Regions from separate parts of the Tepidibacillus sp. HK-1 genome, predicted to be linked through region 2. Evidence: a T-box and tRNA genes for the amino acid it is inferred to sense, from the RefSeq annotation. Region 2 holds a T-box; the other regions hold tRNA genes.
What was found. A T-box is a leader RNA that pairs with one kind of tRNA and senses whether it is charged. The one in region 2 lies ahead of leuS (leucine--tRNA ligase), so its partner is inferred to be a tRNA-Leu.

Region 1 (8,597 bases), on a different contig from region 2:
ACTAAACAATCATAGCACTTTTTTACAGGTATTCTTTCTCCTTCAACTGTTTTAACAAACTCATTATGGATGGCTCTTCCTGGAAGACCAACAGGACTTTTTACAAGGTTGATATCCTCTTGTTTTGAACGAATAAATGCCTGTTTGTAATTAACATCTGCATCACATTCTTCTGTAGCAATAAAGCGAGTTCCCATCTGTACTCCGGAGACTCCTAATTTTAAATATTTTGCAATATCTTGACCATTAAAAATACCTCCTGCAGCAATAATAGGGATACGTTTTTTATATTTTTCTTCAAATGAATGTAACGCTTCTCTTACATCACTTAAGATTTGAGAAAGATTTATTTTAGATTTTAATTCATCAATGGAAAAACCCAAATGTCCACCTGCTTCAGGTCCTTCAACAATCATTAAATCAGGTAAATATTCATACCTTTTGTCCCATAGCTTCGTCATTAGATATGCTGCTTTTCCTGAAGAGACAATCGGTGCGATTTTCGTTTTTGTGCCTTTAATAAATTCAGGTAATTCCTTAGGTAACCCGGCTCCAGAAACAATAATGTCTATTTTTTCCTCTACCGCGGTTCTTACCATTTCCTTATAATGGTTCATGGCCACCATAAGGTTAACCCCTATAATGCCTTTGGGACTTAACTCCCGTGCCTTACTAATTTCTTTTCTTAGAGCTCTTATATTAGCAAGAAGAGCATTGTTTTCGAAATCTGGTTCATTAAAACCAATTTGCACCCCAGAAATGATCCCAATTCCTCCCTCATTTGCTACAGCTGAGGCTAACCTAGAACGAGAAACACCTACGCCCATTCCTCCTTGAATAATAGGTACTGACGCTATTAAATCTCCTAACGAGAGTGAAGGTAATTTCATAAAATCGACTCCTTGAATTTGTTTAATGATTATCATTGTTTGCATTATAACGTTTTAAACCTTTAAAGTAAATATTTCACTTGAATTAGTTAGTATAAGTTTGACAATTTTGGAGATTTCGTAAGCAAAAAAAAACAAACCTTCCTATAATAGAAAGGTTTGTTTCCATATCTTTAATATCTCTTTCACTAGGTTGAATAGGTCTTTTATATGAACTCAGTATCTTACTGTATTATAAATAAAATAATTGCAAGTTCTTACTTTTTGGCTAGATAAAAATCCCAAACAGCTTCTTGTTCTTTTTTTGTTAAATACTCTTCAAAGCTCATCATTTTACCTTTATAGTTTACAACGTAATCTAATAAATCTTTTTGACGAGCTACCTCTTCCACTTTGTAGATTGCCATCCCAATCACCTCTTTTTTAATTTCAATCTCATTATACAACATTTTTTAGTCTATGATTGTGAAAATTATAACAAAAATATGAACATCGTTAAAGTTTAAATCTTTAGAAAAATCAATTAAATACTTTAACAGCAGCTAATTTTATTAGATTTCCAGAATTTAATATCTAATAAAAATTTTATGACTATTTTATATGTGAAAACGATAACAATTTATTATTATGTATTACGGGATAGCAATAAAGAACAACAGCTACGTTTGTTTGTAGCTGTTAGTTTATCGACGATCACTTACTAATTTAACCACCCTTGTATATTTCCCCTTTTTTACCTCTTCAGGAGTTGCATCTTCATCTAGTGCATCCATCTCCATACTTGGTGCAATGGTAGGCTCCTTTTCTTTAGGACTGATTTTCTTATCCACGATGATTCATCTCCTTTTCTTTACCTTATGTTCATTATGCTCCATAAATTGGATTTCATTCTTTATATTGTCGCTATTATCATCCATTTACTTATCACCTCTGTACCCTTTCAGGAATAACATCTTGAAAGATGGTGGTCTAAAAAATAAAAAAAGGGTTTATATCCGACCATCAACTTTCCAAAATCTTTTATGGCCTTCAAACCCTTGATATATAAAGTATGGTGACCCCGACTGGGTTCGAACCAGCGACCCCCACCCTGTCAAGATGGTGCTCTCCCGGCTGAGCTACGGAGTCACATATATTCGACGTTGTTACACTCAATTTAGATGGTGCCGAGGACCGGACTTGAACCGGTACGGTAGTCACCTACCGCAGGATTTTAAGTCCTGTGCGTCTGCCAATTCCGCCACCCCGGCAGGACTTTTAAATGGTGGGCCCAACAGGACTCGAACCTGTGACCAATCGGTTATGAGCCGACCGCTCTACCAACTGAGCTATAGGCCCCTACTAATTTAACTTTAAACAAATACTTTTTTAAAATGGCGGAGCTGACGGGATTCGAACCCGCGGTCTCCTGCGTGACAGGCAGGCATGTTAGGCCTCTACACCACAGCTCCATAATATAAATGGGAATATTCGACGTAGTGCAAATAGTTTATTGGTTGCGGGGACAGGATTTGAACCTGCGACCTTCGGGTTATGAGCCCGACGAGCTACCAACTGCTCCACCCCGCGTCATTACATAATAAAATTAGCGACAAAAATTATTATATATGATTTATAACATTTATGCAACAATTTTTAAAAATAGTTTTATCCCTTAAACCTCTTGGTCTTTGGGACAAAAGTAATTTTACCTAGAGTACAATAATTTGTCAATAGTATTGTCACATATATTTAGTGAATTGGGTTTACAATAACATTGTCAGTGTATACATGAATACCATTGACTTGAACCATGGTTAAGGAGAGTGTTGCATTTTGGCCAAACAAATAAAAGACAGACAAATCGCTTATGTAAATAAAGAAACAAATCTGTTGGTGTCACAAATCGTAAGTGGAACTCAATCACTACTACAGCAGACTAAACAATTACAGAGCAATCCATCATTAGTTGTACCTATACAACAATCTCAACTTACGTCGTCCACTGCATCTAACAACATGCAAATGTCTCAACAAAATTTCAAAACGCAACAACTTGGGCGGGCACAACAACATACTAGCGTCCCTGAAATGCAGCATTTAGATCAAATGCTACAAAAATTTTATAACGAGATTGGTAAGATGGAAACCGAATACAACCAATTGAAATCAGCCAATATGAATCCTTTACATCTTCAGCAATTGATGCAACAAAAAGCAAATGCGCTCCAATCATTTAGTAATCAAATACAACAAACAATCAATCAGGTTCAATTATCAAGTCAAACGAATCAAATTTATGAATCAGGCCATGGTTTCTAAAAAGTTTTGGCTGTTGAAATTCATCAACAGCCTCTCATATTTTCATACAAAGCTCATTTCTCTCGTTCATTTAAAAACTCTTTAGTTAAAATAGGTTGATATTTTACCCCAGAAACCGTAAAAACTGACTGGTATAAAGTTAGAGAAGTTACTTGCCATACAGAAGACGTTAGTTTAAAATTTTCCTTTTTAAAGGGAACATTCACCTTTCTTGCTAATGTTACATGAGGAGTATACTTTGGCTTTGCATCGAATGTAATCTTTGTTTTTGTCAATGCTTCAACAAAATTTTGGTAAAGTTTGTTTAACATTTGCAAGTCCCCATGAACATCAGCCCATAAAATATTAGGCTTATTTTCGCTAGGAAAGGCACTTATATTCTTTAACTGTAATTGAAAAGGGGATACATTTTTTACAGCCTCATTTAATGCTTGGTCTAACGATTCCATCTCTTTTTCATCGACTTCCCCTAAAAAAAGAAGAGTAATATGCCAATTTTCTTCTGGTACCCATTTTCCCAATTGTAAGCTGTTGCGAATAATTGGCAATTGTTGTTTAAGTTCATTTTTTACATGTTCAGCTAGCTTAAGTGCAACAAATAATCTCATAGCTAAACCACATTATCCTCAGTCATTTGTTCTTCTATTTCTTCCACCATTTCTTGCACATCTCTTAATCGATGGGCAATACGTCCTGCCGCTGAAGCAGCGATTCCAGCAACAAGGTCATCCAAAAACGTATGAACACCTTTACCGTTTTTTGTATCCAACTTTTTAATTATTCCCACTTTATCTTTATCTAAATATCCAAAAGTGGTCACTGCAATGCTTCCATAACCAAAGACAGAGCCTAATGCCATTGTTTCATCAATTCCAAAAAGTCCTTCATCAGACTCAACAAGAGATTGCAATGGTTCAGTTAACAAACCTTTTTCAGCCAATACGTCTAACTCGATCCCAACAAGTAATGCATGTTGAACTTCACGTTTTTCTAATACTTTGTTTACACTTTCCAGGCAAAGCTCCATGGTTAAATCTTTATTATATGGCAATTGTAATTCATAGACGATTTCTGCAATGTCTTCCAATGTAACACCGCGTTCTCTTAATCTCTGTAACGCTGCAGCTTTTACCTCTTTACTTGGTACCCTTCTTTTCAATACCTGTCACCTCCAAAAATATCTTTCTCCATCATATCACTTTCTCTACATATACAAAATAAACTTCATTATATATATTATTAAAAAAAAGAGTAGCAGTGAATCATGCTTACACTGCCACCCTTATCAAATATAAAATAAAAATAGATAAAGATTATTGATTTTGATGTTGATCCAGTCTTTGAATTAAATAGGCTAAACCATAACTCATTCCAACTAAAAAAAGCAAAGCAATAAAAACAATAAAAATGACTGCCATTTTATTCCTCCTTCATGTAAAAAAACTCTTTCTTAGTTTATACGGAAAAAAGGCAATTTATTCTTTCATTGTATTTACCAAAATATTTCATATTTCAAATTCTTTTGATAAAATAGGTTTATGAACCTAATGATAGGTTGAAAAAGGAGGAAAAAGGTATGAAATATGGTATTGTGATTTACCCCCAAAAGGAAATACAGGATTGGGCGAATTCATTACGAAAACGTTATGATTCTCATTACACATTAATTCCGCCCCATATTACAATTAAAGAGGCTTTTGAGATAGAAAATATAAACGAGGCTATTCAATATATTGAAAACATTACAAGTCAAATTCCTCCTTTTACATTAAAACTAAGCAAAGTCGGTACTTTTCTTCCTATCTCTCCTGTTGTATATGTAGGGTTTGAAAAAAATCCTGTTATTTATGAATTACAAGAAAAACTAAACGCTGACATCTTAAAGCGGCCATTAAAACATCAATTTATTCCACATATGACCATTGCTCAAGATTTGCATGAACAAGAAATACATGATGTATATGGTAGATTGAAATTGGAAAATTTAAATAAGTCTATACTGGTCGATCGAATTCATTTGTGTTATCAGATTGAGAATCAATCATGGACAGTTTATCAAACTTTTTTATTAACAGGAAAATAATAGCAGTGAATTTAAATATTCGTAGCAAATTTGAGGTGAGTTTATGCAAAAGTTGATATACAAACTCGTAACAAATCTACAAGAATTAAAGGATGCTTTTTCTATTAGAGAAGTTGTTTTTATCGATGAACAACAAGTTCCAAAAGAACTAGAAATGGATGAATACGATAATACAGCAACTCACTTTATTGTCTATGATGATAAACGTCCTGTAGCAACTGCAAGAATGAGGGAATACCATGACCCCTCCACCGTCAAGATTGAGAGAGTCGCTGTCCTGAAGGATGAGCGAGGTAAAGGTATTGGAAAAAAATTAATGACTTTTATTGAACAAGAAGCTTTAAAAATGGGATTTAAAACCCTAAGATTAAACGCTCAACGACATGCCGAAACGTTTTATAAAGACCTAGGATATATGACCATCAGCGAACCGTTCGATGAGGCCGGTATTGAACATGTTACCATGGAAAAGAAAAGTTAAGGTTTTTTAAAATGTACCTCATCCTTCGTGATATCTCATTAACATGTATGTCGAAAGAGTAGAGATATTCCTATCTTCTTAAATTTTTTAAACGTTCCACAACCTGATAGGGAACCATTTTTGTCCCTATTGGCGCGTGGAACATCTCGCCATTCCTTGAACCATGAAAATCAGAACCAGCGGTTACAATTATTCCGTAAGTTTCTCCCATTTCTTGATACCGTTTTTCTGCCTCTTCATCGTGATCAGGATGAAAAGCCTCAATTCCTTTAAGCCCGTATTTAATCAATCTAACAACCATTTCATCATCATCGTATAATCCTGGATGGGCTAATACTGGGACTCCTCCAGCTTTTTTAATAATATCAATTCCTTCCTCTGGAGAAATTCGAATCGGATTTACGTAGGCCTTTCCCTTTTTTCCAAGGTACAAATCAAAAGCTTCTTCCATGGTATCAACCACTTTCTTCTCGATCAATACTTCAGCAATATGAGGTCGACCAACATTAGCCCCTTCTCTTCTAATTTTCTTTTTCACTTCATCTAATGTGATCTGTATGCCAAGCTCATTTAATTTGACTATTATCATTTCATTTCGTTTATCCCTTGCTTTTTGCAGTTCATCAAGCGTATTTAAAAATTCCTTATCTTGGTAGCGAATAAAATAACCAAGAACATGAATATCTTGTCCTTTTTCTACAGTACTCATCTCAATTCCAGGAACAACCTCAATTCCTATTTTTTCAGCCATTTCAATCGCTTCATCAATTCCACTCACTGAATCGTGATCTGTGACGCCTAAAGCAGCCAATCCTGCTTCTTTTGCTAATTTGACGTTATCTGCAGGTGCATTTAGACCATCTGATGCAGTGCTATGCGAATGCAAATCTGCTCTCATCCTTTTCACTCCTTAAAAAAAATTCACAAAAATAACAGGTATTTTGAACAAGGCATCCCTCATAAACGTTTTAATACAATAAAGTTAAAGGAGGCCGTTTTGTGCACATTAACGTAAAGTCTGGATTTAAAATTGTAAAACCCTCTTCAAGAATTGATAAAGTATTTGAATCTCAAGGGTTCAAGAAAAAAGGGGGCAAAGACTTTCCCTACTATCGTCTAAGAATAGATGATATTTGCACACGAACGAGTTATGAATTACAGGTACCCGTACAGGAAATCTATTTAAGTCCAAAAGAATCTCTATATAAATTTCAGGAGATGATTATTCATACCCGATCTCCAGTAAAACCCCATCAAATTCCGGAGGCGATTATTCAAGCGGCAAAGGAAAAAATGAATGAGGTATTTTCTACTCTTTCTGAATCTAAACCAAGTATAAAAATCTAACATGTCTATTTTACCCTTTTTATCTTTTTATCATGAAAAAGAAAATATGAAAAGGCTGCGAGTTTTGCAGCCTTTACTTCATTATTCTCACACAATTTCAGCACTATGTTTAACCAATACTTTCTTCTGCCAAATTCGACTTTTCCAGCGAAAGAACATAAAAATACCTCTAAACCATTCATCTGCTGCAAACCCTAACCAAGCGCCGATTAAACCAAGGCCAAAGTGAATTCCTAAAACATAGGTTAAGGTTACACTTACACCGAACATTGAGATCACTCCCATGATAACAGGAAAATTCACATCCCCTGCCGCACGAAGAGAACTAATCAAGACTAAATTAAACGTTCGTCCTGCTTCTAGTAAAATATTAATCATCAATAAAGTTGAACCTAATTCTATAATCGAAGGGTCAACAGTGAAAATTCGGAATAAGTATTTGCTTAGCACAGAAAATAAAATAGCAACTGAAACCGAAACGATAAAGCTAATTTTTAAACTACGTAATGCTGTATGATAAGCATCGTCATTCTTTTTTGCGCCAACTAAATGTCCAACAAGAATTTGTGTACCTTGAGCAACGGAAACGGAGAATAAAAAGATAAAACTACTAAGATTTTGAGCATAGACTTTTGTGGTTAATGCCAGCGTTCCCATCATCGTAATAAAATACGTATTTAAAATTTGCGAAGTATTATAAGCTAAATGTTCCCCTGCAGCAGGTAAACCAACCGATAAAATCCCTTTAATGTAGTACTTTTTAAAATTAAAAAATTCACTAACTGTATAGCGATGATTTAATCGATTAGACAAGATCATCATAATTGCAATAAAACCAATGATTCGTGTAATTGTAGTTGAGATTGCCACTCCGGTTACTCCGAGCTTTGGAAAACCAAAAAGACCAAAAATAAAAATGGAGTTACCAATGATATTCATCACATTCATCGAAAGGCTTACATACATAGCATCCCTAGTAAAACCATTACTCCTTAATACCGCACCTGCAGAATTTAATGCAGCCTGAACAAATAAAAAGCCACCGACAATCAACATATATGATTTAGAATAAGCTTGTAGTTCAATTGGTACATTCATAATGTCTAAGAAAACGGGTGAAAAGAAAGCCATCATTCCACTTAATAGGATCCCAAATAGGAAATTAACGCCAATTGCAACAGCTCCAATTTTTAATGCATCATAATATTGTTTTGCTCCTAAATTCTGAGCCACGACAATACTTGCCCCAGCGGAAACGAAACCAAACATCACAATCGCAATAGAAATAATTTGATTGGTAACTCCTACTGCGGCAACAGCATCATCGGATACTTTACTGAGCATCATCGTATCTATATTCCCCATCAACATAAAAAGGAACACTTCAATAAAAATTGGCCAAGTAATTGAAAAAAGCGAAAGTTTTTGCTGTGCAGATTCCTCTAATACCATACTCTTCCCCCCATCAGCTTTATGAATCAATATTAGTGCAAAC
Region 2 (8,597 bases):
AATACTTTCCCTTTGTCCCATCATTTGCCACAATTCTTCTGCCAGATGTGGTGTCATCGGAGCAAGTAGAATGACAGTGGTTTCAATCGCTTCTTTTAGCAACCCTTTATTGCCATCCTCTGGATAAACATAAATTTTGTTTACTAACTCCATAATTGCGCTAATTGCTGTGTTAAAGTTATCTCTTTCATCAATATCTTCAGTCACTCGTTTGATGGTAAGATGAATCATGCGGCGAAGCTCTTTTTCCGCATCAGTTTCCACTTGGTATGGATAAGTCTGTGTAAGGGTTTCTAGATGCTGTTGTACCATTCTCCACACACGATTTAAGAAGCGATGACTTCCCTCTACTCCTGAATCGCTCCAATCTAGATCTCGATCAGGTGGTGCAGCAAATAGGATAAATAGACGCCCTGTATCAGCACCATATTTTTCAATGATCTCATTTGGACTAACGACATTCCCTTTTGATTTGGACATTTTTGCTCCGTCTTTAAGTACCATTCCTTGAGTAAGAAGGGACTTAAAAGGCTCTTGGAATGAAATAAGACCTGCATCATAAAATACTTTTGTAAAGAAACGTGAATAGAGTAGATGCAATACAGCGTGTTCAATTCCACCAATATATTCATCAACTGGAAGCCATTTATTTACTTGTCTTGAATCAAATGGTTTGATCTCTTCATGAGGGCTTGCGTAACGGAAGTAATACCATGATGAATCAATAAATGTATCCATCGTATCTGTTTCTCGGTGAGCAGGACCCCCACATTTCGGACAAGTCGTATGAACAAATGCTTCTGAAGTGGTTAAAGGATTATCTTTACCGTTAAACACTACGTCTTCTGGCAAAATAACAGGTAATTGCTCAAGAGGAACGGGTACATTTCCACATGTTTCACAATACACCATTGGAATAGGTGTTCCCCAGTAACGTTGACGAGAAATAAGCCAATCACGTAAACGATAAGATACAGTTAATTTTCCTTTACCTATTTTTTCAAGATATTCACCAATTGTTCGAATCGCTTCCCTATTGTTTAAACCATTAAATTGATCTGAATTTACAAGAACTCCATCCTCTGTATATGCCCCAGTCATTTGTTCTAGTGTATAAGGTTCACCCTCTTTAGACTGAACCACAATTTTAATGGGAAGTTGATATTTTTTTGCAAATAAGAAGTCACGCTCATCGTGAGCAGGAACTCCCATAACAGCCCCTGTACCATAATCCATTAACACATAGTTAGCTACCCAGATTGGAATATCTGCCCCTGTTAACGGGTGTTTGGCATAGGTTCCAGTAAAATAACCCACTTTCTCCACTTCAGTAGAGGTACGGGTAATTTCATTTACCTTTTTCAATTCTTCAATAAACTCAAGAATTGCCTTTTCATTCTCTTTCCCTGCAATCAATTGGGGGACAAGAGGATGTTCCGGTGCAACAACCATATAGGTTACACCATATAAAGTGTCTGGGCGAGTTGTAAACACTGAAATCTTCGTATCCTCTAATGCTGGAACAGTAAAAACCACTTCTGCTCCTTCACTTTTACCAATCCAGTTTTTTTGCATCATTTTTACTTTATCAGGCCAACCCTCTAATTGGTCTAAATCTTGAAGTAAGCGTTCCGCATAATCAGTGATACGGAAGAACCATTGGTTTAATTCTTTTTTGGTCACTTCGCTATCACAACGCCAACATTTCCCATCTTCGACCTGTTCATTTGCTAATACCGTGTTACAAGTAGGACACCAGTTAACTGCTGCTTTTTTCTTGTAAGCTAACCCTCTTTCATAGAAAAGCAAGAAGAGCCATTGGGTGAATTTATAATAATCAGGTAGACAGGTGGCTACATAACGATCCCAGTCATATGAAACACCTAAACGTTTTTGTTCATTACGAATCCTTTCCATATTGTTTAGGGTCCACTCTCTTGGGTTGACTCCTCTTTGGATTGCGGCATTTTCTGCAGGTAATCCAAACGCATCAGCACCCATTGGATGAAGGACTTGATATCCCTTCATTCGTTTAAAACGAGCGATCACATCACCAATGGTATAAACACGGACATGCCCCATATGTAATCCTTCGCCAGAAGGGTATGGGAACATCTCCAAGGTATAAAATTTGGGTTTTTTTTCATCTTCATTGGTTTTGTGTGCATCTGTTTCTTCCCAGATTTGTTGCCATTTTCGTTCAATTTCTCTAGGTTGATAAACCTGTTCATTCATGGTAAAAACCTCCTAAAAAATAATAAAACCTCCCACCCCAAAGCATGTGCTAGGGACGAGAGGTTAGGTTACATTTCCCGTGGTACCACCCTAATGATATCTACTCAACCATAAATACCACTCGAGCTCTTTAACGCAGAGGTACGGTAGAGAGTACTTTGCTTTCCTATCTACAGTTTAAAGGCGAGTTCGCAAGCTTTTGATTATCGGTTCTCACCAACCACCGACTCTCTCAAAATCTATGGCTTGTTACTACTCCTTTGCATTACTTTTGTACTAGATCAGATTATTTATGATTATATGCAATCTTGTCGTAAAATGTCAATAGAAATTAAGATTGTTTTCTTGCAACGTAAAAAATCCGCTCAGTATTTTCTTGAACTGGTTGCCATTGAAAATCACCAAAAACTTCCTCTAATTCAAAACCCGTTTCTTCTAAGCCTTGTTTTACCATTTCCATGGAATATGTTTGCTGAATATGAGTTTCTTGAAACTTTTCATAACAATGCTCAGATTGCTTCACAAAAAAAGTTAGATCATGGTTTACCATCAATTGATCGATATCTACCTCTGTTTGCCAAATCACAGAAATATCCTCATCATTCCAAGCAAAGGTTTGATCATGGAAGACTTCCCTAAATTTGTAAGGAGAATGCATATCAAATATAAAGTATGCCCCGTCCTCAAGATGTTTATTCACTTGAATAAATGCTTTTTTTACCTCTTCGATTCCGTGTAAGTAATTAAATGAATCGCAATAACTTATGATAAGTCCAACCTTTTGATCAATATCTAACTCCATCATGTTTTGTTGAATAAGAGGAAAAGAAACATGTGATTCTAACATCTTGTCAAAAGCGATGGACAACATTTCTTCGGATAAATCAACCCCGATCATTTGGTAGCCCTGTTTACTTAAAGGGATTGCGATATTCCCAGTACCACAGCCTAAATCAATGATCCGTGAAGGATGAAGGTTGTATTTTTTAATGAGCATCTCCGTTATTTTTATCCATTGGTCATATGGAGCATCTTTCATCAATTGGTCATAAACATAGGCAAATTTTTTATAATTCATCTCGATTCTTTAAATAAGTCCATCCTTCCTCTTGATAAATGACTCCATCCTTCATCAACTTTCCTAATGCTCGTTTAAATGCTGCTTTACTTAAATTAAATTTCTTTTGTAAAATATCTGGTGGGGTTTTATCCCAATAAGGCATAGCCCCTCCCCGTTCATGTAATACCTCTAAAATACGGTCTGCATCTTCTATTCTACTGGTTTGCTTTAATGGTTTCATTGAGAGATTTACTCTACCATCATCGCGAACAAAGGTAAGTCTTACCTGTACTTTTTCCCCTAATCTTAGTTCATGTATTTGTTCCATACGATGGAGAAAACCAATTTGATGATTTTCCAAATAAACATGTGCGCCTACACTTATATGACGAAGTACAATCCCTTTTACAAATTGGGTTTGTTTTATAGGATCTGGCAAATGACCATCTAATTGTTGATCGATGAAACTCTTTATTTCCTGTTCATCATCTACCAAATGGGCCAATAAGCGTTTTTGCTTATCATGAACCAATTTGACTAATAATTGATCACCAGGTTTTGGCCAAATTTTCTTTTCTTCTGGCAATTCAGATATAGGTAAAAGAACTTGCTTACTAATTCCATTATCTAGAAAAAAACCCATTCTTGTTTCATATCCATCTACAGTTAAAAAACCAATTTCACCCATAACAATTTTTGGGGTATGCAACGTTGCAGCTATTCTTCCTTTATGGTCATTATATAAAAAGACTTCAATCTGATCCCCTAGTTCAAACTTTTGCTGATTAGTCTCAGAAAAATGAAGAAGTACATCTTCTGTTCCATCGCTTAAAAAATAACCAAATGGAGACTCTCTTTCCACCTTTAATACATGGTACATACCTGTTTGTAAACTCATTCTGTATTCTCCTCAAATTCAATTCGGGGTGCATCTCCCCATAAACGTTCTAAATGGTAAAATTCCCTTTCTTCCTTATGAAAGATATGGACAACAACATCACCAAGATCGATAAGGATCCATCTTGCCTGATCCATGCCCTCAGACCCTTTTACTAAAACACCAACTTCATGCATTTTGTCCTTAATCTCATTGGCCACAGCTTGTACTTGTGTTTCAGAATTACCACTACAAATAACAAAGTAATCAGCGATCACTGATAATCCTCTAATATCTAAAATGACAACATCTTTTGCCTTCTTATTACTAGCTGTTTGTGCAGCCAACTCGGCAATTTCTCTAACCGATAATGCCATTTTCATCCTCCTTTTTTCTTTTCTTTTCAATCTGGTCAATTAAATCGTTTCTTGCTCTAACTGTTAAAGGATAAATCTTCATTTTTTTCTTGATCAAAAATTGAATTGTACCATCGATTGCGGCTAATAAGGCTTTGTCTAAATCTTTTTCTGCCCATTTCCGAATTTCCTCAACTCCTGGAAATTGTCGAGAGGGTTCAATATAGTCAGCCAAACAAACAATTTTTTCAATCGTTGACATTTGTTCTCTTCCAGAAGTGTGATAACGAATTGCCATAATTACATCCTCATCATCAATTTGAAACCTTTCTTGCACAATGACAGAAGCAACTGGTCCATGCCATAATTCTGCATTGTAATCTAACAAATCATTTGTTAATACTTCATGTTTTCTTATTTCATTAGCCAATTCCTCTTTTGACCAAAATTTGCAAAAATCATGTAATATCCCGGCTAGCTCAACTTTTTCAGGATCTGCACCGTATCCTTTGGCTAACTGTTTCCCAGTTTCCGCTACACCTAATGAATGAATATAACGATGCGCTGTTACTTGTTGTTTTAATTCGGATTTTAACCATGTTAAATCAATCTTCATAAAGATGATGCTCCTTAATATATTGTTCCACAACATCGGGAACGACATAACGGATCGTTCTCCCCATCTTTACCCAATCCCGAATTTGAGTGGATGAGATATCTAATTGTAGCATTGGCAGCATTTGCACCTGTTTATAGATTTTTTCCATAGTCGGTGACTGTGGAGCAAGCTGATATCCTGGTCTTTCTAAACCAATAAATTGAACCAATGATAACAATTCATCGATTCCAACCCATTTCGGTAGATATTGAACCATGTCCCCGCCAATTATAAAATAAAAAAGATGATCTGGATACCTTCTTTTCAATTCCTTTATCGTTTCAATGGTGTACGATGGTCCAGAACGTTCTAATTCAATCGTACAGAGCTTGTATCGTTGATCAATGTTCATCACTTGTTTCAACATTTCTACCCTATGTTGAATCGGTGTGATTTTTTCCTCACTTTTATGAGGAGGTATCGGCGCTGGTATAAACCAAATTTCATCAAGCTTTGCGTAAAACAATACTTGATCCACCATGACAAGATGTCCAATATGAAGCGGATCGAAGGTTCCTCCAAGTATTCCAATCTTTTTCATCATTACCTCGGTAATTCGATTTCTTTATTTTCCTTTGATTCCTTATATAACACGATCGTATGGCCAATAATCTGAACCAATTCTGCATTGGTACCTTCTACAATGGCAGCTGCTGCTTCATCAGCATCCTCTAGGCTATTTTTTAATACAGAAACTTTAATCAGTTCTCTTGCTTCTAAAGCCTCATTGATTTGTTTCACCATGTTTTCATTAACCCCACCTTTACCTACTTGAAAAATAGGATCAAGATGGTGTGCAAGTGAGCGTAAATACCTTTTTTGTTTTCCCGTTAACATATTTTTTCTTCCTTCCTAAACGATAGAATCTAATACTACACGTCTCATAATATTTGGATCTGGAGTGATTCCGGTCCATTTTTCAAAGGCAATCACGCCTTGATAAATAAACATCCCTAAACCAGAATGAATCTTTGCTCCTTGAGCCTTGGCATCTTGCAATAACTTGGTTTCAAGAGGATTATAAACAATATCACTAACTAAATGGTGAGGTTGAATCCATTCTTTTTTTATAAGTGTTTCCTTGATATTGGGATACATCCCTATCGATGTCGTATTGATGATAAGATCTACTTGTTCCATTTCATTTGGAAGTTCATGATATGTAATCGCTTTATGATAATCAGTCTGCTTTAACTCGTTTAATAATGCGTTTGCCTTATTCAGATCACGATTAACTAGAACCATGCCCTCAATTGGTTGCAGAGATAAGGTATAACTAATCGCCCTAGAAGCACCCCCAGCCCCCAAAATCATAATCCGTTTCCCTTGAAGCTGAAAACCCGTTTCTTCTTCTAGTGATCGAAGATATCCTTCTCCATCTGTATTGTAGCCAATCAGTTTTCCATCTTTGTTAACGATGGTGTTAACTGCGCCAATTCTTGCTGCCTCTTCAGATATTTCATCCAAAAAAGGAATTACATTTACTTTATAGGGAATCGTTACGTTGCATCCCTTAAAATATAAGGCTCTTATTCCTTGAATGGCATCTTTTAAATTCTCTGGTTTTACATCAAATGCTAAATAGATATCATTCAAACCTAAATTCCTTAAACTGGCATTATGCATTTGTGGGGATTTGGAATGGGCGACTGGATGACCAATTAACCCGATGATCCCTGTTTCACTATTTACCATATCAAACTCTCCCAAAAAATACTTCCTTTAAAGTTTCATTTACCTATAAAATATAAAGATTAGATCAATGCTTTACGAATGTGTACCCCTATTCCCTTCGGCACAAAAACATCTACATTTGTCGATTCTCCTCCAACACTTATCCATCCCAAACCTGAGATCACAATGTCCATTTTTTCTTTTCCAGAAACTTTAAAGGAATGTTTCATCAAATTTGGTAAAGCTCCAATCTCTTCCTTTGTAGGAGGGCTAAGTAGTTCTCCTAGATGTTTCTGATAAATCTCTTCTGCCTGACTCCTTTTTGTTCGATGAATAGGCAGCTCATTAGAAATATAACAAACAAAAGTATTAGTTGAATCCCCATTTTGATCGATTCGAGCCAATCCACCCCAAAATAGAGTTTGCTGACCATTTAATTGATAAACCTTAGGTTTCACGGTTTTTTTAGGTGAAATTACTTTTAATGTATGTGGAGAGACCCATTCACTCAAACGATCACGGTTTACTACTCCTGGCGTATCAATTAGGTAATGACCATCTTCTAATGGAAGACGTATCTCGTTGAGAGTAGTGCCTGGAAATCTTGAAGTGGTAAGTTCCACTTGTGTTTCACCTTGTAATTCATGAATCACTCGATTTATAAATGATGACTTACCCACATTGGTTGCACCCACGACAAAAACATCCTGATCTTTTCGATAAGATTGAATAAAGTCTACTACTTCGAGTATACCAAGATTATGTTCAGCACTTATGAGGAAAATCTCTTCTGGAGAAAGCCCATGTTCTCTAGCGTATTGTTTTAACCAAATTTTGACCTTGTCCCTATTTGTAGACTTAGGAAATAAATCGATTTTATTAGCAACCATGATAAAAGGATTATGGCCAATAAAACGAGGTAATCCTTGGATAAAAGTCCCATCAATATCAAACAAATCTACAATTTGAATGACAAGACTTTTCGTATTGCTTATATTATGTAAAATTTGCAGAAATTCATCTTCATCTATTTGTATCGGTTGTACTTCATTATAATGTTTAATACGAAAACACCTTTGGCAAATTAAATGTTCTTTATTTAATGTAGAGGTAGGAATATAGCCCGCCTTTTTCGAGTCTTCCGTCTGTAGGGCCACTCCACAACCTTCGCAATATTTAATCTCCGTCATTTTAAGCTAATCCTCCCATGACATCATTCCCCGTTTTTTCATCCAAGTTAAGATTCGTCTTTCGAAGAAACGGTTGATTTTTGTTCCTAATCCTTCCTTTTTGGAGATAGGAACTACTAAAATGGTATAAAGGCCTATCCGATTACCACCAAGTACATCTGTTAGTAATTGATCACCAATTACAACCGTTTCATTCACGGTCGAACCTAAAAGTTCTAATGCTTTATGAAATGCATCTTTAAACGGTTTCCTTGCTTTATAGATATAAGGAACAGTTAAAGGATCGGCAAATTCAGAAACTCTTGTCTTATTATTATTGGATACGATCATCACCTTAAAACCCATTTCTTGTAAGTCATCTAGCCATTTCACTAACTTTGGCGTATACTCTGGTGAATCAGCTTCAACCAATGTGTTATCTAAGTCAGTGATGATCGAGGTGATTCCAGCTTTTTTCAAGGCTTGTAGATCAATATCATATATCGATTTCACATGCAAATTGGGAGCGAATTTATCTAAAAACATGAATGATTATTCTCCTTCTTAT
Region 3 (7,800 bases), on a different contig from region 2:
TAAATATTACAAAACATTTACTCCTTAATAGGCTATAGTACAATCAAATGCTAGACATTTACATAGTATTTGTATTGTGAGATATACACCTATAAAGGAGAGATGATAATAATGAAGAAAATAGGAAAAGATGATGCTTATCCAGGTCTTGTGCCAAACCATACCCATGGTTCTGTGGATTATACTTCAATCGAATTAGATCATGTTCATCAATGCCTAGATATTACTTCACCACCAATACTAACTAGTGATGGGGGACATATCCATTCTGTCGAAGGTTACGTTTTGTTTGAAAATGGTCATACACATTATTACGAAGCATACTCTAGTCCAGCTATTCCAGTGGGCAGTGGAAGGCATGTTCATTACTATGATTTCTATACAACAAAAAATGTCGGACACAAGCATCGTATTAGAGGTGTAGATCAACCGGCGCCTGGCGATCTTTAAACCTTGACAAATTGTGCTTAACATTTTTAAAATATATAGTACACAATTGATCGGGATGTGGCTCAGCTTGGTAGAGCACCACGTTCGGGACGTGGGGGTCGCAGGTTCAAATCCTGTCATCCCGACCACTATGAGCTTTCATAAAAAAAGAAGAAGACCTACTTTAAATCATACTAAGTAAGGCCTTCTTTGTCGTTTATAGGTTAGAATTACTTAGATAAATTTTTTGTAACAGCAAGCATAAACTTTAATCCATTTTGAACACCTGGATCTTTCATTAGCTTTAACAATGATCCAAAGCCAACTTTAGAGGTATCATGTTTTATATCTTCTTTTGCCTGTTCAACGGCATCTAGCACTTTATTAATCGTTTCCATGCCACCTAAATCAGCTAGTACTCTATCTCCAGTTTCTACTGCTGTCCCTGCGATATTAGCCATTTTAATTACTGCCCCTGAGTTTAATGCTCTTGTTGCACCGGAAATGAAGTGAGCTAAATCTAATAAATCTTTTAATACATTTTGCTCTTTCATAGTATTAATTGTTTGTACTAATTCTTTTAAGGTATTTAATTCTTGTTCAGTTAATTCTAACGTATTCTTACATTCTTCCATTGTCACACTCATTTTTTACACCCCTTTTCCTTTCTATAATAGTCCTCGAGCTGTCATCCAATACATTTCGTTAAATGCATGTTTAAACCAATGGATCATAGCAGATGGTGGAACTGGATTTGGAGGATTTTTATAATCCATATTAATGTAAGTTCCTTCTTCTAGACCTGCTTCGATAAAACAGAAAACTTTTCCATCATAGAAGTGAGTAGGTGTTTGGCCATGAAGTTCTTGCTCAATATTTTTAGCAACATATTCAGACTCATAGTGAGCTGTAGAACCAGCTTTACTAATTTGGATTGCAGTTGCATCTCCAACTACATAAATAGAAGGATCTACTTCAGATTTTAAAGTGTATTGATTAGTCGGAATAAAGCCCATTTCATTACCAAGTTTAGAATCGAAGATAACTTTTGCTCCGCGATGAGGTGGAATTGAAATTAACAGATCAAAGGATTCTTCTTTTCCGTCCTTGGAAGTAAGAATCTTTCTCGCTGGATCTACTTTTGCAGGCACGAATTGAGTAACATAACGGATATTACGTTTTTCAAGTTCAGGTTTTAACCATTTAGCAACCTTAACTGCCTGATGAACTTCCTCAAGCGGATAGGTATAAACGAGCTCAACCTTTTCTCGAATACCTTTCTTTTCAAAGAATTCATGTAACATTAAATACAATTCAATAGGTGCAACTGGGCATTTATGAGGTTGGCCAAGTGTAATAACGATCTTACCACCTTGGAAGTTTGTGATTTTTTCTCTTAGTTTAAGAGCACCCTCCATTGTATAGAAGTCATCACCAGCTTCAGGTAAGCCAGGAATTAAGTCGAAACGAGGAATTGCACCTGTACCGATGACTAAATAATCATAAGTGAAGTCACCTTTGTTTGTTTTGATTACTTTTTTATTTTTGTCGATCAATGTTGCATCAGCGATGACGAGGTTTACATGTGGATGTACTAAAGCTTTCTGTTTTTTTACATAATGCTCAGGATTTTGCAAACCAAAAGCAATGAAGAGATAACCTGGTTGATAGATATGATCCTCTTCTGCAGTAATCATGGTAAGTTTTACTTCACCATTTTTAATTTCGTGATTTAATCCTTTTGCCAAGTGGTTAGCAACCATGGTTCCACCGGTTCCACCACCAAGAATTACAATGTTTTTAGCCATTTTTTTTACCCTCCCTTAACTTTGGTTCTATAAAGAGAATTGCCTAGGCCAAACTTTGTTCAATATTGAACATGGAACAAAGATACCTTAGGCGGTATGTCTCTAACTCATATTTTATACAAGTCTCGATTATTTTTTCAATGATTTTTTTAATAAATACTAATAAGTAATCATTCTTTTCTGAGCGAGAGAACAAAAAATAAATGGATGGGTGATCACATAAGAAAAAATACATTATTTTCATATAATATATTAGCTATCTTTTTAGTTTTCTGAAGGGGGGAAGAATGATGATTGAAATGGGTATTATTATAGCTTTAGCCATGTCTTTAACCCCATTTCTAAGTGATTATATCCATATTCCTAAAAAGCTAAGAGCATGGACTACACTATTGCTTATCGTTTTGCTTAATATAGGGAATGCATTATTATTTGCTGACCATCAAATTATCGAATCAATCAGACAGGGAATAAATGATGGAGTTATTGCAGTTGGTTTATATTCTACAGGCAAGAATACGTTTGAATATATGAAGTCAAAAAAAGATTAAATTGACATTTATTCGTTTTAATGGTATGATAATTGATGTCTCAAAAGAGGTTCGGTAGCTCAGTCGGTAGAGCAGAGGACTGAAAATCCTCGTGTCGGCGGTTCGATTCCGTCCCGAACCACCATTTTTTAAATGAAAAATGGACAACTATTTAAAGTTAATGTTTATTTGCGGACGTGGCTCAGTGGTAGAGCATCGCCTTGCCAAGGCGAGGGTCGCGAGTTCGAATCTCGTCGTCCGCTCCATATATTTGAGCGCAGCTACGTCGATTTTACTTCTAGCAAGCGAATACAGTTGTGCCCTTTAGGGTACTCCATTAACGTGCCGGGGTGGCGGAATTGGCAGACGCACAGGACTTAAAATCCTGCGGTAGGTGACTACCGTACCGGTTCAAGTCCGGTCCTCGGCACCATTAATATATTCAGAGAGTGCACTATATTAATTTTCATTAATTTTCGAGTACGACGTCGAATGACATCATTATCAGATGAATTTCATATTGCAAATAAAATAGTAGCTTTTGATAGCTACTTTTTTATTTAATTTAATTTTACATTTGTTTAATAATTTATCAACAATGTGTCGTTAAAATAAACATGTGACATAGATTTGACCCCACATTATATATGAAAAAGGCGATAGCGCTTGCTATCGCTCATTTTTTTCTGTCATCAATGTCTTCCTAATATTCTTTTCTTCTTATAGCAGAGATAACTCATATGAGTATGGATGAATCATAATAAAAACGGAAAAAATAAAAAAACAGATCAAAATTTACAATTCCTTAACAATTCATTAACGCTAGCTTGATATGGACAAAGTATACTCAAACTTGTAAGGAAAACAAATCAAAAAATTCAAGGGGGCTTTTGAAAGTGAACTTTAAAAAATTAGGCTTACTCTTCCTAGCATTAGTGATTGTCTTTACTTTAGGAGCATGTGCTGCTCAAAATCAACCAAATCAACAAGGCGGAGAACAAACACAGCAAGGTGGAGATGCTGCGGGTAAAGATATACTATTAAACGGAGCTGGTTCCTCTTTCGTTAACCCATTATTACAAAGAATGATTCCAGATTATGCAAATGCTAAAGGTGTTAAAGTAAACTATCAATCAATTGGTAGTGGTGGCGGAATTCAGCAATTGATAAAGAAAACAGTAGATTTTGCTGCATCTGACGCGCCTATGAAAGAAGACGAGATCAATCAAGCAGGTGGAAATGTGCTTCACATTCCAGTAACATTGGGTGGGGTTGCCGTTACTTATAATTTAGAAGGTGTAGATAAATTAAAATTAACTCCACAAGTATTAGGAGAAATTTACACAGGAAAAATTACAAAATGGAATGATAAAAAAATCACCGATATTAATCCAGGTGTAAACTTACCAGATGAAGAGATTAAAGTAACACATCGTTCTGATGGATCAGGAACAACTTATATTTTTACTAGCTACCTAAATGCTGCAGTACCCGAAATTTGGGGTGATAACTTAGTTGGTAAATCAATCGAATGGCCAGTTGAAGGTATTGGTGCAAAAGGTAATGAGGGTGTAGCTGGACAAATTCAAAATGAGCCTGGTACGATTGGTTATGTTGAATTAGCCTACGTTATTGAGAATAAAATGACAGCAGTCGAGCTTCAAAATAAGGATGGCAATTTTGTGGCTCCAACGCTTGAAACAGTTTCTGCCGCAGCTGCTGGAGCAGTAGCAAATATGCCTGAAGATATGAAAATATCTTTAGTAAACCAACCTGGTGCAAATAGTTATCCAATCGTTGGAACAACATGGTTATTGGTTTATGAGAATTCCCCAATGGATAAGGAACGTACTCAACAAGTGGTCGACTTCTTAAAATATGCTGTTACTGAAGGACAAAAATTTGCTGAAGAGTTACAATATGCTCCATTACCAAAAGAAATTCAAGATTTAGATGTTAAACAATTAGACAAAGTTCAAGTGAAATAGTAAAATGACATACGGATGGCAAAAAACCCTAAATAACAGGGTTTTTTGCTGTGTATTTTAGCTTGGTAAGGGGTGTATCGCTTGAAAAAACATTACGGAGACAAAATCTTTAAGGGAATCGCTTATCTATTTGGTTTTTCAGTTATGTTTCTACTTTTCTTAATGATTTATGAAATGTATTCTGGATCGAAGTTATCGATTGCTGAGTTTGGGTGGGATTATATTTTTGACTCGAAATGGAATCCAGTTGAAGAACAATTTGGAGCTTGGCCTTTTATTTATGGGACAGTGGTTTCTTCACTTATTGCACTTCTCATTGCAACGCCGATTAGTGTTGGGATTGGCATCTATTTAGTAGAAATAGCACCTAAATGGGTTCGAAACTCGGTAGGATTTATGATTGAATTATTAGCAGCAATCCCTTCAATTGTGTATGGCTTGTGGGGAATGTTTATTTTAGCTCCATTTTTACGGAACTATATCGCACCTATTTTTATTAATACATTAGGAGAATTTATACCTTATTTTTCAGGTCCGGCGTATGGCGTGAGTTTATTTACAGCTGGTGTGATCTTAGCTATTATGATTATCCCTACAATTGCATCAATTTCAAAAGAAGTAATTGCAACTGTACCAAATACACAACGTGAAGCAGCTCTAGCTTTAGGAGCAACCAAATGGGAAATGATTCGAACAGCTGTTTTAACCTATGCAAGAACGGGAATATTAGGTGGTATGATTATTGGGTTAGGACGAGCAATTGGTGAAACGATGGCAGTAACGATGGTTATCGGGAATAGACCTTCTGTCCCAAAATCTATTTTTGATCCAGCCTATACGATGGCAAGTGTAATAGCCAATGAATTTACTGAAGCTTCATCAAATCTGTACTTATCTGCATTGATTGAAATTGGTTTGGTCTTGTTCGGGGTTACTTTACTTATAAATATTATTGCAAGATTATTGGTTTGGTCAGTTTCAAAAGGAACTCAAGAGGTGAAATGATGAAATCACTTAAGAACAGAAAGATAAAAAGTAAAATAATGGTTATTCTCACAATTATTGCAACAGTAACTGCCTTAATTCCACTGTTTAGTATTTTTGGATATGTTATTATGAAAGGTTTACCTGCATTAAATTTAAGTTTTTTCATTCATACGCCAACTCCCCCTGGAGTTGAAGGTGGTGGAATAGCAAATGCAATCATTGGAACGTTTACTTTAATTTTAATTGCTTCAATTATAGGTATTCCTGTTGGTCTCATGTCAGGGATCTTTTTATCTGAATATGGGAGAAATAGGTTGGGTAAGTCCATTAGTTTTCTTACTGATATTTTAATTGGTGTCCCTTCCATCGTTGTTGGTATTGTCGTCTACACTTTATTAGTCATTTCCATGGGTGGTTTTACAGCGATTGCTGGAGGAGTTGCATTAGCATTTATTATGATTCCTGCGGTTACACGTACAACAGAGGAAATGTTAAAATTAATCCCAAGTGATATTCGCGAAGCTGGATTAGCATTAGGGTTACCTAAATGGAGAGTTATTTTATTCATTGTTTTACCTTCTGCAATGAGGGGAATTGTAACTGGAATTATGTTAGCTGTTGCACGTGTATCTGGAGAAACAGCACCATTATTATTTACGGCGTTTGGAAATATTTATTTTAGCAGAACTTTACTAGAGCCTATGGCTTCTATCCCCGTTCAGGTCTTTAACTATGCGATCTCTCCATATGCAGACTGGAAAGCTCAAGCTTGGGCAGGGGCATTAGTGTTGATCCTTCTAATTTTAGTTCTTAATGTGTCTGCACGTTTTCTCACAAGAAGTAGAGCTTAATTTTTCTAGGGTTCTCGCAAAAGTAATCGGAATACGGTTCGAAGGAGGATGTCACTTTTGTGGGTTATCTTGTGAACTCATCTTACTTATCGTCATACATTAAATGAGGTGGAATCTATGTCAATTCAAGTAAATAATTTGAACGCTTGGTATGGAGATTTTCATGCTATAAGAGATATAAATTTGGATATAAAAGATAAACAAGTTACAGCTTTAATTGGACCGTCTGGTTGTGGGAAATCTACATTTATTCGTACGATCAATCGCATGCATGAAGTGATTGAAGGAGCACGAGTTACTGGTGAAATCATCGTTGATGGCCAAAACATTTATGATACGAATATAGACCCAGTAAGCGTACGCCACCGAATTGGGATGGTTTTTCAGAAACCTAATCCATTCCCGACGATGTCGATTTACGATAATGTGATTGCTGGCTTACGTTTAAATGGAACGAAAAATAAAAAAATCTTAGATGAAAAAGTAGAGACTAGTTTAATTCAGGCTAATCTTTGGGACGAGGTCAAGGATCGTTTAAACAAAAATGCCATGGGGTTATCAGGTGGTCAACAACAACGTCTATGTATTGCTAGAACCTTAGCAGTAGAACCAGATGTAATATTGATGGATGAACCAACATCTGCACTTGACCCGATTTCTACATTAAGAGTTGAAGAATTGGTTCATTCTTTAAAGGATAAGTATACAATCATCATCGTCACTCATAATATGCAACAAGCGGCTCGTGTGTCTGATAAAACTGCCTTTTTCCTAAATGGTGAGTTGATTGAATATGATGATACTGTTAAAATCTTTTCAAACCCTAAAAACCAAAAGACAGAGGATTATATAACTGGTCGTTTTGGTTAATACAAGGAGATGATACACTGTGCAAAGAAAAAGCTTTGATCAAGAATTGAATACTTTGCAACAAAACTTGTTGCAAATGGGTAATCTTGTTGAAGAAGCCATTGAAAAATCCCTTGAATCGTTGTCTAATTTGGATAAAGATTTAGCAAGAAAAGTGGTAGAGGATGATGTTAAGGTAAATGAAATGGAAGATCAAATTGAAACACTTGCCGTTCAATTAGTGGCTACTCAACAACCAGTTGCTAAAGATTTAAGGAAAATTATAGCAGCTATTAAAATTGCAAGTAGTTTAGAAAGAATGGCTGATTTATCAAGAGATATTGCGAAGGTAACGATT

Region 1: it has a tRNA-Leu gene. The T-box ahead of leuS (leucine--tRNA ligase) is inferred to sense a tRNA for this amino acid. The anticodon was not compared.
Region 3: it has a tRNA-Leu gene. The T-box ahead of leuS (leucine--tRNA ligase) is inferred to sense a tRNA for this amino acid. The anticodon was not compared.

The regions. Positions count from the first base shown of each region.
Region 1 covers NZ_BDGM02000008.1:25,345-33,941, forward strand. Annotated here, with positions in the region: gene BEN26_RS05650 (NAD(P)H-dependent flavin oxidoreductase) at 1-890, opposite strand, end outside; gene BEN26_RS05655 (hypothetical protein) at 1,148-1,297, opposite strand; gene BEN26_RS05660 (hypothetical protein) at 1,574-1,720, opposite strand; tRNA gene BEN26_RS05665 (tRNA-Val) at 1,943-2,018, opposite strand; tRNA gene BEN26_RS05670 (tRNA-Leu) at 2,052-2,140, opposite strand; tRNA gene BEN26_RS05675 (tRNA-Ile) at 2,153-2,228, opposite strand; tRNA gene BEN26_RS05680 (tRNA-Asp) at 2,265-2,341, opposite strand; tRNA gene BEN26_RS05685 (tRNA-Met) at 2,384-2,459, opposite strand; gene BEN26_RS05690 (hypothetical protein) at 2,706-3,191, shown strand; gene thpR (RNA 2',3'-cyclic phosphodiesterase) at 3,245-3,799, opposite strand; gene BEN26_RS05700 (phosphatidylglycerophosphatase A family protein) at 3,802-4,350, opposite strand; gene BEN26_RS05705 (2'-5' RNA ligase family protein) at 4,768-5,274, shown strand; gene BEN26_RS05710 (GNAT family N-acetyltransferase) at 5,318-5,755, shown strand; gene BEN26_RS05715 (PHP domain-containing protein) at 5,826-6,653, opposite strand; gene BEN26_RS05720 (hypothetical protein) at 6,755-7,102, shown strand; gene BEN26_RS05725 (MATE family efflux transporter) at 7,190-8,554, opposite strand.
Region 2 covers NZ_BDGM02000001.1:108,233-116,829, reverse strand. Annotated here, with positions in the region: gene leuS (leucine--tRNA ligase) at 1-2,235, opposite strand, end outside; T-box leader at 2,284-2,510, opposite strand; gene BEN26_RS00595 (class I SAM-dependent DNA methyltransferase) at 2,567-3,313, opposite strand; gene BEN26_RS00590 (CvfB family protein) at 3,303-4,193, opposite strand; gene rsfS (ribosome silencing factor) at 4,190-4,549, opposite strand; gene yqeK (bis(5'-nucleosyl)-tetraphosphatase (symmetrical) YqeK) at 4,533-5,144, opposite strand; gene BEN26_RS00575 (nicotinate-nucleotide adenylyltransferase) at 5,134-5,727, opposite strand; gene yhbY (ribosome assembly RNA-binding protein YhbY) at 5,730-6,023, opposite strand; gene BEN26_RS00565 (shikimate dehydrogenase) at 6,039-6,881, opposite strand; gene yqeH (ribosome biogenesis GTPase YqeH) at 6,941-8,050, opposite strand; gene BEN26_RS00555 (YqeG family HAD IIIA-type phosphatase) at 8,057-8,575, opposite strand.
Region 3 covers NZ_BDGM02000028.1:552-8,351, forward strand. Annotated here, with positions in the region: gene BEN26_RS12420 (YmaF family protein) at 112-450, shown strand; tRNA gene BEN26_RS12425 (tRNA-Pro) at 502-578, shown strand; gene BEN26_RS12430 (DUF1641 domain-containing protein) at 660-1,076, opposite strand; gene BEN26_RS12435 (NAD(P)/FAD-dependent oxidoreductase) at 1,098-2,237, opposite strand; gene BEN26_RS12440 (hypothetical protein) at 2,528-2,788, shown strand; tRNA gene BEN26_RS12445 (tRNA-Phe) at 2,837-2,912, shown strand; tRNA gene BEN26_RS12450 (tRNA-Gly) at 2,959-3,033, shown strand; tRNA gene BEN26_RS12455 (tRNA-Leu) at 3,112-3,200, shown strand; gene pstS (phosphate ABC transporter substrate-binding protein PstS) at 3,664-4,755, shown strand; gene pstC (phosphate ABC transporter permease subunit PstC) at 4,828-5,760, shown strand; gene pstA (phosphate ABC transporter permease PstA) at 5,760-6,593, shown strand; gene pstB (phosphate ABC transporter ATP-binding protein PstB) at 6,711-7,463, shown strand; gene phoU (phosphate signaling complex protein PhoU) at 7,483-7,800, shown strand, end outside.